DNA from 2 places in the Jeotgalicoccus saudimassiliensis genome. Region 2 is predicted to be linked to the other one. Evidence: riboswitches for the same ligand, from Rfam matches in the RefSeq annotation. Region 2 holds a riboswitch; the other holds the start of a gene.
The links. A riboswitch is a leader RNA that binds a small molecule or an ion and turns the genes downstream of it on or off. The one in region 2 is predicted to bind thiamine pyrophosphate.

Region 1 (4,592 bases), 390 kb from region 2:
CGAGCATTTCCTCCAGGCTGCGTCCTGCCGGCATCCTTTCATTTACATCCGGGAAATCAATCAGAAAATCTGCATAGCCCCGGGTCGACATCACAGTTAATTTATTTTCAGGTACACCGGTTTCGATATAATGTGTCAGTCTTTCGCGTAAGTGCTGTTCATCAGCAATCAATTCAATTTGCCCCATAATGTCAAACCTCCATCGTAATTTGTATTTACTCCTTTATTTCCCGTATAGACTAAGTGCAAACCGGAAGTGAGTTGTGATACTCTTTACTTAAACAGCAGCAAGGGGAGATGGATATTATGTTTATAGATGAAATTAACGCACTGATTGGACAGCAGCCGACGAAAGATATTTCCTATAAGATTCAGTTTGATAACAAAGTATATGTACATAATGAGCACCAGGTTTATCCTTCGGCCAGCACAATAAAGGTGCCGATCAGCATTATTAATCTGCAGCAGCATTTTCATAACTACGAAGATATTTCGCTCACGGTCGGGGAGAAGGTCGGCGGATGTGGTGTGCTGCATACGCTCCAGAGTGTGAAACGACTGACACTGTGGGACACGATTGTCCTCTCGATTATTATTTCCGATAATACCGCGTCGAACATGCTGATTGATAACATCGGCATTGAGCGGATTAACGAAGGATTTATGGCACTCGGTCTCCACGATACAACGCTTGCACGCAATTACTATGACACGACGGGTATTAATGAAGGCAAACGCAACTCAACGTCTGCCGCTGATATGTTCACATCAATGCAGTATGTGATTCAGGAAAATGACGTACTGCCTGAAGACATCAGAAAAGATTTCTTTGAAGTCATGAAAAAACAGCAGATTAACGACAGAATCGGCGGATTCTTTAATATCGATGAAGACCATAAAGATGAATTTATCGCCTCGAAAACAGGATCTGTGACAGCGCTCGAGCATGAATTCGGCATGATTCAGCAGAACGGCAAACAGTTAATCTTCTCGGTTTTCTCAGATAACTGGCCGTCCAATCAGGAAGGTAAGCATTTCCTGAATGAGCTGGGACAGATCTTTAAGAAGTATATGAATTAAATAAAACAAAAGAACCGTACGGCAGACTCCATTTTTAGAGCCTCCGTACGGTTTATTTTATAAAATATAGTTTACGCTGCTGCTTTACATGCCATCGCACATTCAAAGCATGCTTCTGCACACTTCTGGCAGTGCACGTGATTGTGCTTCTGACATTCGTTGCCGCACGCTTCACAAATTGCTGCACACACGCCGGCAAGTTCTTTAACAAACGGTGAGTTTCTCGTAATTGCCTGTTCCAAATATGCGCACATATCTGCGCATTCACGGTCCAGTCTGATACATTCCGCCATCATTTTTACGTCTTCTTCTTCAAGGCATGCGTCGAAACAATGATTACAAGCTTCCATACATTCGTGCAATGTTTTCAGTAATTGCTGATGCTGTTCGTGAGCCATTCATTATTCCTCCTTAAATGTTATTACATTCTGTTAGTTCCCTGAGCAAAATTTTTTAAACTGTAGTACAGTAGATATATGAACAAAATATAAACGGCTGGGGGCGCACTTTACGTGCTGAGAGATAAAATTATCGACCCTTCGAACCTGTAGGTTAGTACCTGCGCAGGGAAGTCTGAGCTGATATATCTGTATGTAATTTCAGCCCGGGCCTCTTCGCGGGGTTCGGGTTTTTATCGTCTTCAGCTGAAAAACAAAGGGGATAATATAATGAAATTTACCGACAGAATCTGGAACAGAGTTGAGGATATTTGGAATCGTTACCTTGAACATCCGTTTGTGAGCGGTCTTGGTGACGGGTCGCTCAATGTCGATAAGTTCCGGCACTGGCTGAAGCAGGATTATGTGTATCTGGTGGAGTATTCAAGACTGATGGCAATCGGGGCAGAGAAGGCGCCGGATCTTGCGACGATGAACATGTTTTCCGAGATGCTGCACGGGACACTATTCGGGGAGATGGCGCTGCACAGAAAGTACGCGGAAATGTTTGGAATTGAAGAGAGTGAGCTTCTCGAGACCGAGCCGTCTGCAGTGAACACAGCGTATACGAGTTACATGCTGAATCACGCCCAGCGCGGTGATGCAGCAGCAGTTGCAGCGTGTCTGTTGGCATGTGCGTGGAGTTATAATTATATCGGCAGAGCATTAGCCGATAAACACCCCGATCAGAATAATAATCCGTATAAACAATGGGTGGACACATACTCCGGTGAAGATTTCAGCGAGTTGAACGGGACAGCGATGACACTTCTGAATGAACTGGCAGAAGGCAAGCCGGAACGCGAGCTGGCACAGCTGGAGGAGATTGTTGTTAAAACGAGTCTCTATGAATATATGTTTTGGGATATGTGTGAAACGAAAGAAGAGTGGCCGGTTAAGTTTAAATGATGAAGAGTTATAGTGAGTCATAAGTTTTAGAAATTGTTAAGGTCCGGTAAATTGGATATATATTCATTTCATCTGGGGTATTATGTCAGTAACATCAAAGTTCAGTCTGAAATCTACTATATACTTTAAGGAGCTGGATCTTTAAATGAAGAAACTGTTAGCAGTAGGATCACTAGTCGGCGTATTAGCACTTGCAGCATGCGGAGGCGGCACAGAAGAAGAAGGCACTGAAACAGAAGAGACTGGAACTGAAGAAACAGAATCTGAAGGCAGCGGCACTGAAACAGAAGGCGGCGGCGGAACGGAAACTGACGGAGAGTAAATTAAAAATTAGTTGAATACAATAATGCCGCAGGTATTTGCCTGCGGTGTTTTTTTGTTCGAATCGGAATTAAAAAGAAGGATAAGGGTATATACATATCAAACTGATTAAAAGGAGAGATTGTATCCATGAAAAGATTTATGAGTATTACAGCGCTTCTTGCCGTGCTTGCACTTGCGGCTTGTGGTGATGATACTGAAGATGAAAGTACAGGCACAGATGAGACCGGCGTAGAGGAGTCTGATGTGGAAGAGGATGCTCTCGACGATGCCGGTGATGAGGGCGATGATAATGACAGTAATATTGACAATGAAACTGATGATGACGAGAGTGACGACGAAGAAGATGACTAAATAAAAATTCAGCAGACGTGCCTGATTTCAGGTGCGTCTTTTCTTAAAAATCTGCCCCGGATACTGACTTGATTTCTGTAAAATACTCATAATATACTACATGGATATGATTTAAGTAAATTGTAAATAAATACAGCATGAATATTTAATGACTTTCAAGGTTTTCCCGGTTAATTTTAAGCGCTTTCCTTTATAATGAACGGGAAGCTAACAAATACAGAGGTGAGAATTGTGTCTCAGACAATTATGAAAGCGCAAACACCCAACAGGATTATTCTCGGAATTATATTAACCATCCTGACATACTGGCTGTTTGCACAGGCATTTCTAAACATTGCCCCGGAAGTTCAGGCGACATACAGCGGGACGAGCAGCAGCATTATCAACTTATCCGTCAGCTTAACATCGCTGATTACAGGAATCTTCATGGTGGCATCAGGCAATATCGCAGATAAAATCGGTTATAAAAAAATTACAATTATCGGTATTTTCTTAAGTATAATCGGTTCTGTTATTATTATTCTGCCGTTCCATACATCATTTTTAATAATCGGACGTATCGTCCAGGGATTCTCGGCAGCGATGATTATGCCGGCAACCATCTCAATTTTTAATAACATTTTTGAAGGTGAAAAGCGCCGTAAAGCGCTAAGCTACTGGTCACTGGGTGCGTTCGGCGGTACCGGTCTGGCATCGCTGTTCGCCGGAACGATGGCAACATTCGTTGCGTGGCAGTGGATCTTTATCGTGTCGATTGCACTGTCAATCGCCGGTCTGTTTTTAATTAAAAATCTTAAAGACGTACAAGATAAAAACCGGGGACCGATTCATTTCGACTTTGCAGGTTTGGCTGTCTTCGTCGTTATGATCGGGGCGCTCAGCATTTTTATTACGCAGGGTGAAACTATTGGCTGGACGAGCATCGCATCGATTGTACTGATTGCGGTATTCGTAATCGGTCTGATTGTATTTATCGTGCTTGAGAGAAGTAAACGGGCACCGTTCCTCGAACTGACGCTCTTTACAAACAAGGCATTTTTAGGAACTGTAGTGACGAATTTTCTGCTGAATACGGCAATCGGATCACTCGCGCTGTTTAATATTTATATGCAGCAGGGGCTCGGTATGACTGCCTTTTCAGCGAGTTTAGTTACGATACCATATATCGTAACGATGCTTGCGTCGATTAAAATCGGTGAAAAGAGCATAGGGAAATTCGGTCCGAAGCGCGCACTGGTTACAGCACCGGTACTGCTTGGTCTCGGATTAATTATGCTGTCGCTGACATTCTTTGAAGGTACGGTTTACATCGTGTCCTGTCTGATTGGCTTTGCATTTTTCGGTATCGGAATCGGTCTTTTTGCGACACCGGCGCTCGATACGGCAGTATCTACAACGCCTAAAGACAAAGTCGGAGTGGCATCTGCCATCTTTAAAATGGCTTCGACTCTCGGCGGTGCGTTCGGCATCGCGATTATCGTTTCGGTATAC
Region 2 (4,592 bases):
CGACGATGTTTGCGACTGTTATTCAGTATTTTTTAAACCGGTATATATCATTCCGCAGATACAGAGCATAAGGCGGAAACGACGTTCGGCAACATGAAAGAAGATGTTATTAAACATTTTGAACCAGGTTACGCGAATGATAATTTCTGCACATGCATTCTTCATTCCAAATGGGAGAGTTAAAGGATTTAGGAACTTAACGCTCAAATCAATGTAATGTATAGCGTTACAAAACTATGCCATGCGTTACATTGATTATTTAAATCCCGCCCGAGCTGCTAAAGCTCCAGCGGGATTTTTGTTTATCGGCAAAATGTATGCGTTCACAAAAACTCCATAATTTACTACAAAGATGTAAAAGTTATTGTTGGTTATTCTTCAGTTATAGATTAGAATAGGTTTTCTGATTGAATTTTAAATGATGGAGGATGGGATATGGAATTAAATTTAGTGACATCATTATTTTTAGCAGTGATAGTTTACCTCATCGGTGCTTACTTAGTTAAAAAAATACATTTTTTAGATAGATACTCTATACCGGCACCAGTTGTCGGCGGTCTGATTTTTGCAGTGTTCACATTGATAATGCACACTGCTGGTTTAGTTACGATAACTGTTGATACTTCTCTACAGTCTTTATTTATGATTATATTTTTTACAACAGTCGGTTTAGGTGCAAGTTTTAAACTTATTAAATTGGGTGGAAAACTACTTGTGATTTATTTACTTGCCGCAAGTTTTTTATCAATTGTACAAAATACTTTAGGTGTATCCATGGCAAGTCTGCTTGGTATAGATCCGCTGCTTGGTCTTATGGCTTCTTCTCCTGCGATGATCGGCGGGCACGGGGGTGCTGCAGCATTCGGTGAAACAATTGATGGATTAGGAGTACAGGGTGCGACAACTGTCGGGATTGCTGCGGCGACACTCGGCCTCATCGCCGGCGGCGTATTTGGCGGACCGGTTGCACGCTTTATGATTAACAAGCACAATCTTAAGAGTAACGAACCCAAGTTCGATGCTGGCGATTATGAAATTCCTGTTCAGAAAAAAGAAAATAAATTTACAATCGATCAATTCTTTATATACCTTGCCATTATTACATTCGCTATGGCGCTCGGAACGTATATTGGCGGTATCTTTTCTGATTTAACCGGAGTTATCCTGCCTGATTATGTAGGTGCAATGTTTGTGGCTATTGTTGTCAGAACACTGCTAGATGCAACACAGGACAGAATTCCATTTGATTTTGACACAACAATTAACGATAAAATCGGAGCTGTTTCATTAGGCTTGTTCCTGTCATTCGCGTTAATGAGTATAAAACTTTGGGAGCTCGCAGATCTGGCACTGCCGATTCTGCTGATTGTTTCTGTTCACGTTATCGTTATTATTCTGTATACAATGTTTATTGTCTACAGACTGCTCGGGAAAAATTATGACGCAGTAGTAATGATTAACGGACTGATAGGAAGCGGTTTAGGTGCAACACCTACAGCGATGGCTAACATGGATGCAATTACATCTAAATTCGGTTCTTCGAAGACTGCTTACTTAATCGTACCGGTCGTTGGAGCATTCCTTATTGATATCGTTAACATTCCCGTTATCGTGTTCTTTATAAATTTATTCAGTTAAACATTAAAAGCCGGGGAGTCCCCGGCTTTTTTATGCGTATTTATCTTCCTGTTCAGATGCCTTATCCCGTAACTCGTTATAATATAATACGCTGGTCATCGCACCTTCATCCACCATATTTGCATCCCTTGCCTCATCAGGCTTTCCGAGATTAATAATATAGTCATCATCCGTCCATTTATTCACAGCACCTTTAATTAACTGTCCCGCTTCTGTCTTTGATGCATAAAGTGCTCCTGCTGCGAGTCCCGCTCCAATAATAAACTTCGTTCGTTTACGCATGGTAAATCCTCCTTAAAAGATTAGTTCGCAACTGCCTTTATTTACCTATTCCCGTTTTAGAGCATGACCTAACAACTTTATGATGTTTCACACATTTGATACTCACTATTATAAATGGGTATAATTAATTAAATTGATTTATAAAGAGGTAGTTATATGAATATTAACGATGTAAAGCCGCCTGCAGAGTTTAAGTATTTTGAAGAACAGGTAACCATTCACAAACATTTTTCGTTTATATGCGATAACCGTATATTTTTTTCTAATACTGCTTTTAAAGATTTAAAGAATCATCATTATTCTTTCAGCATTGAGATATCTTCACCTGTTAATGCTCTTGGGCTTGCGACTGATTTTCATTTAATCGATAAAATTTACGATGAAGAAATCGGCATTAAGCTGGATAACTGCCTGCTTAATGAAACGCTTCCGGAGATGAATACGACAGCAGAAAACATATCTTACTGGCTGTTTGAAGAGCTTTCTGCACGTTTGCCGGAGAATGATGTACTGCTGAAAGTAACGCTGTACGAAAATCCGAGGCAGGGTGTTACGATTACTAAACAGATGACACTTCACAAATTCACATAAGTGGACTATGATAGTGATAATCAAATAATGAATTCACCACCACTGGGGGTGTCCGTACGGACTGAGATTGACCCTTATCACCTGATCTAGATCATACTAGCGTAGGGAAGTGGCATATTTTTATATGCACACCATTCCGTTAGTGGTGTGTTTTTTTGTTTGAAATTTATAACGGAGGCTTCATCATGAAAAAAGGAAACAGTTTAACACTCACTGATATTTTAATTACTGTCGTTATCGCACTCGTTTTCGCTGTTATTTATTCTTTATGGGACGGAATTTATACTATTCTGCAGCCGTTCGGACTTCACTTAAATGAACTGGTTTACGGCATGTGGTTTATCGCTGCAATTGTGGCGTACTTAATTATAAGAAAGCCCGGTGTTGCACTGATTGCCGAGTTTGCAGCGGCTTCCGGGGAAACGATTGTACTGCTGCAGTTTGATGTCTCGCTGATTATGTATGGTTTAATACAGGGACTGGTTTGTGAGCTTGTATTCCTGTTCTTCAGATATAAGAGTACAAGCCTGATGGCGGCAGTTCTTGCCGGTATAGCAGCTGCTCTGTCAACGCTGCCACTCGATTGGTATTACGGTTATCTCGGACACCTTGAAACATGGAATCTGGCATTAATGTTCTCACTCAGAATTCTCAGTGGTGCGATTGTAGCCGGCTGGCTGGGTCATTTGCTCTATAAAGCTTTGAAAGAAACCGGCGTCTTAAAGTTTGTCGGTCGAAGAGCTGATAATTCACATGAAGGATTATAATATGTCTGGTGTAAATATAGAAAAATTGAATTTAAAATTTCCGGAAGCACCTGCCAAGCTTTTTAACGATTTAAATATTTATATCGAATCAGGGGAGAAAGTACTGCTGCTCGGACCGAGCGGTTCGGGAAAAAGTACGCTGCTGAATGTCATGGGCGGATTAATTCCCAATGTTATTCATACACCGATGAAAGCTGAGATTCTCGATATTCCTGATGATAATGCTTATGTGTTTCAGGATCCTGATTCTCAGTTTACGATGCCGACTGTTGCAGAAGAACTCGCTTTTATATTAGAAAACAGAAGTATTCCAAAAGAAAATATGGAACCGATGATGCTGGATGCACTGAAGCAGACCCGACTCGATGTGCCTCTCGACTTAAATATTAATAACTTATCCGGCGGAATGAAGCAGAAGCTGTCTATCGCTTCCGCACTGCTGCAGAACCCAGATACACTGTTCCTGGATGAACCGACAAGTATGCTGGACGATGAATCCGCAGCTTCGTTGTGGAACGTTATTGAGCAGATTTGGGAAAAACGCACAGTAGTTATCGTTGAACATCGTGTTGATTATATTTGGGATAAAGTCGACCGTGTCATTCTGATGAATGGCGCAGCACAGATTATCCACGAAGGTATACCCAATGACGTTTTAAGACATCACAAAGACCTTTTAAATGAATACGGTGTCTGGCATCCGGAATCGTGGCAGAAGGCTCCTGTATACGCTCCGCTGTCACCTCAGGATGAAGTACTGCTGAAACTGAAAGACCTGCATCTTGAACGCCGGGGCATGGAGATTCTGCACGTTGATCATTTAAGTGTTGGAAAAGGGGAATGGATTACACTAGAAGGCAAAAATGGCACTGGTAAATCCAGCCTGCTGCTTGCGATTATGAAACTCATTCCGGCAGACGGCAGCATTTATTACCGAGGTAAAATAATTAAAAAGACCAAACACATTGCGGGAAACGTATATCCTGTTTTCCAAAATCCGGAACTGCAATTTATTACACATAAAGTATTCGATGAAATTTTTATCAATATGGAATCCCGTTTTGAATACACGGAGGCAGTGCGCCGGACAGAGGTTATTTTAAATCAGTTCGGGCTGAATAATATTGCCCATCTGCATCCGCTTGAAATTTCCACCGGCCAGAAAAGACGCTTAAGTGTTGCAACAGCTCTCGGCGCTGTACCTGATGTGCTGCTGCTCGATGAGCCGACGTTCGGTCTCGATCAGAAATCAGCTTTTCGTATGCTCAGTATGTTTCATGAAATGACCGCCGCTGGCACAACGATAATTATGAT

Region 1: another riboswitch for thiamine pyrophosphate. It lies ahead of tenA (thiaminase II); the one in region 2 lies ahead of RZ44_RS07435 (ECF transporter S component).

The regions. Positions count from the first base shown of each region.
Region 1 covers NZ_CCSE01000001.1:1,877,609-1,882,200, forward strand. The annotation lists gene RZ44_RS11075 (YsnF/AvaK domain-containing protein) at 1-187, opposite strand, end outside; gene RZ44_RS09320 (serine hydrolase) at 307-1,080, shown strand; gene RZ44_RS09325 (four-helix bundle copper-binding protein) at 1,152-1,478, opposite strand; TPP riboswitch at 1,568-1,667, shown strand; gene tenA (thiaminase II) at 1,749-2,426, shown strand; gene RZ44_RS11340 (hypothetical protein) at 2,572-2,748, shown strand; gene RZ44_RS09335 (hypothetical protein) at 2,877-3,101, shown strand; gene RZ44_RS09340 (MFS transporter) at 3,333-4,592, shown strand, end outside.
Region 2 covers NZ_CCSE01000001.1:1,492,238-1,496,829, forward strand. The annotation lists gene RZ44_RS11040 (GtrA family protein) at 1-71, shown strand, start outside; gene gltS (sodium/glutamate symporter) at 436-1,638, shown strand; gene RZ44_RS07425 (hypothetical protein) at 1,669-1,920, opposite strand; gene RZ44_RS07430 (6-pyruvoyl trahydropterin synthase family protein) at 2,077-2,511, shown strand; TPP riboswitch at 2,546-2,636, shown strand; gene RZ44_RS07435 (ECF transporter S component) at 2,697-3,278, shown strand; gene RZ44_RS07440 (ABC transporter ATP-binding protein) at 3,280-4,592, shown strand, end outside.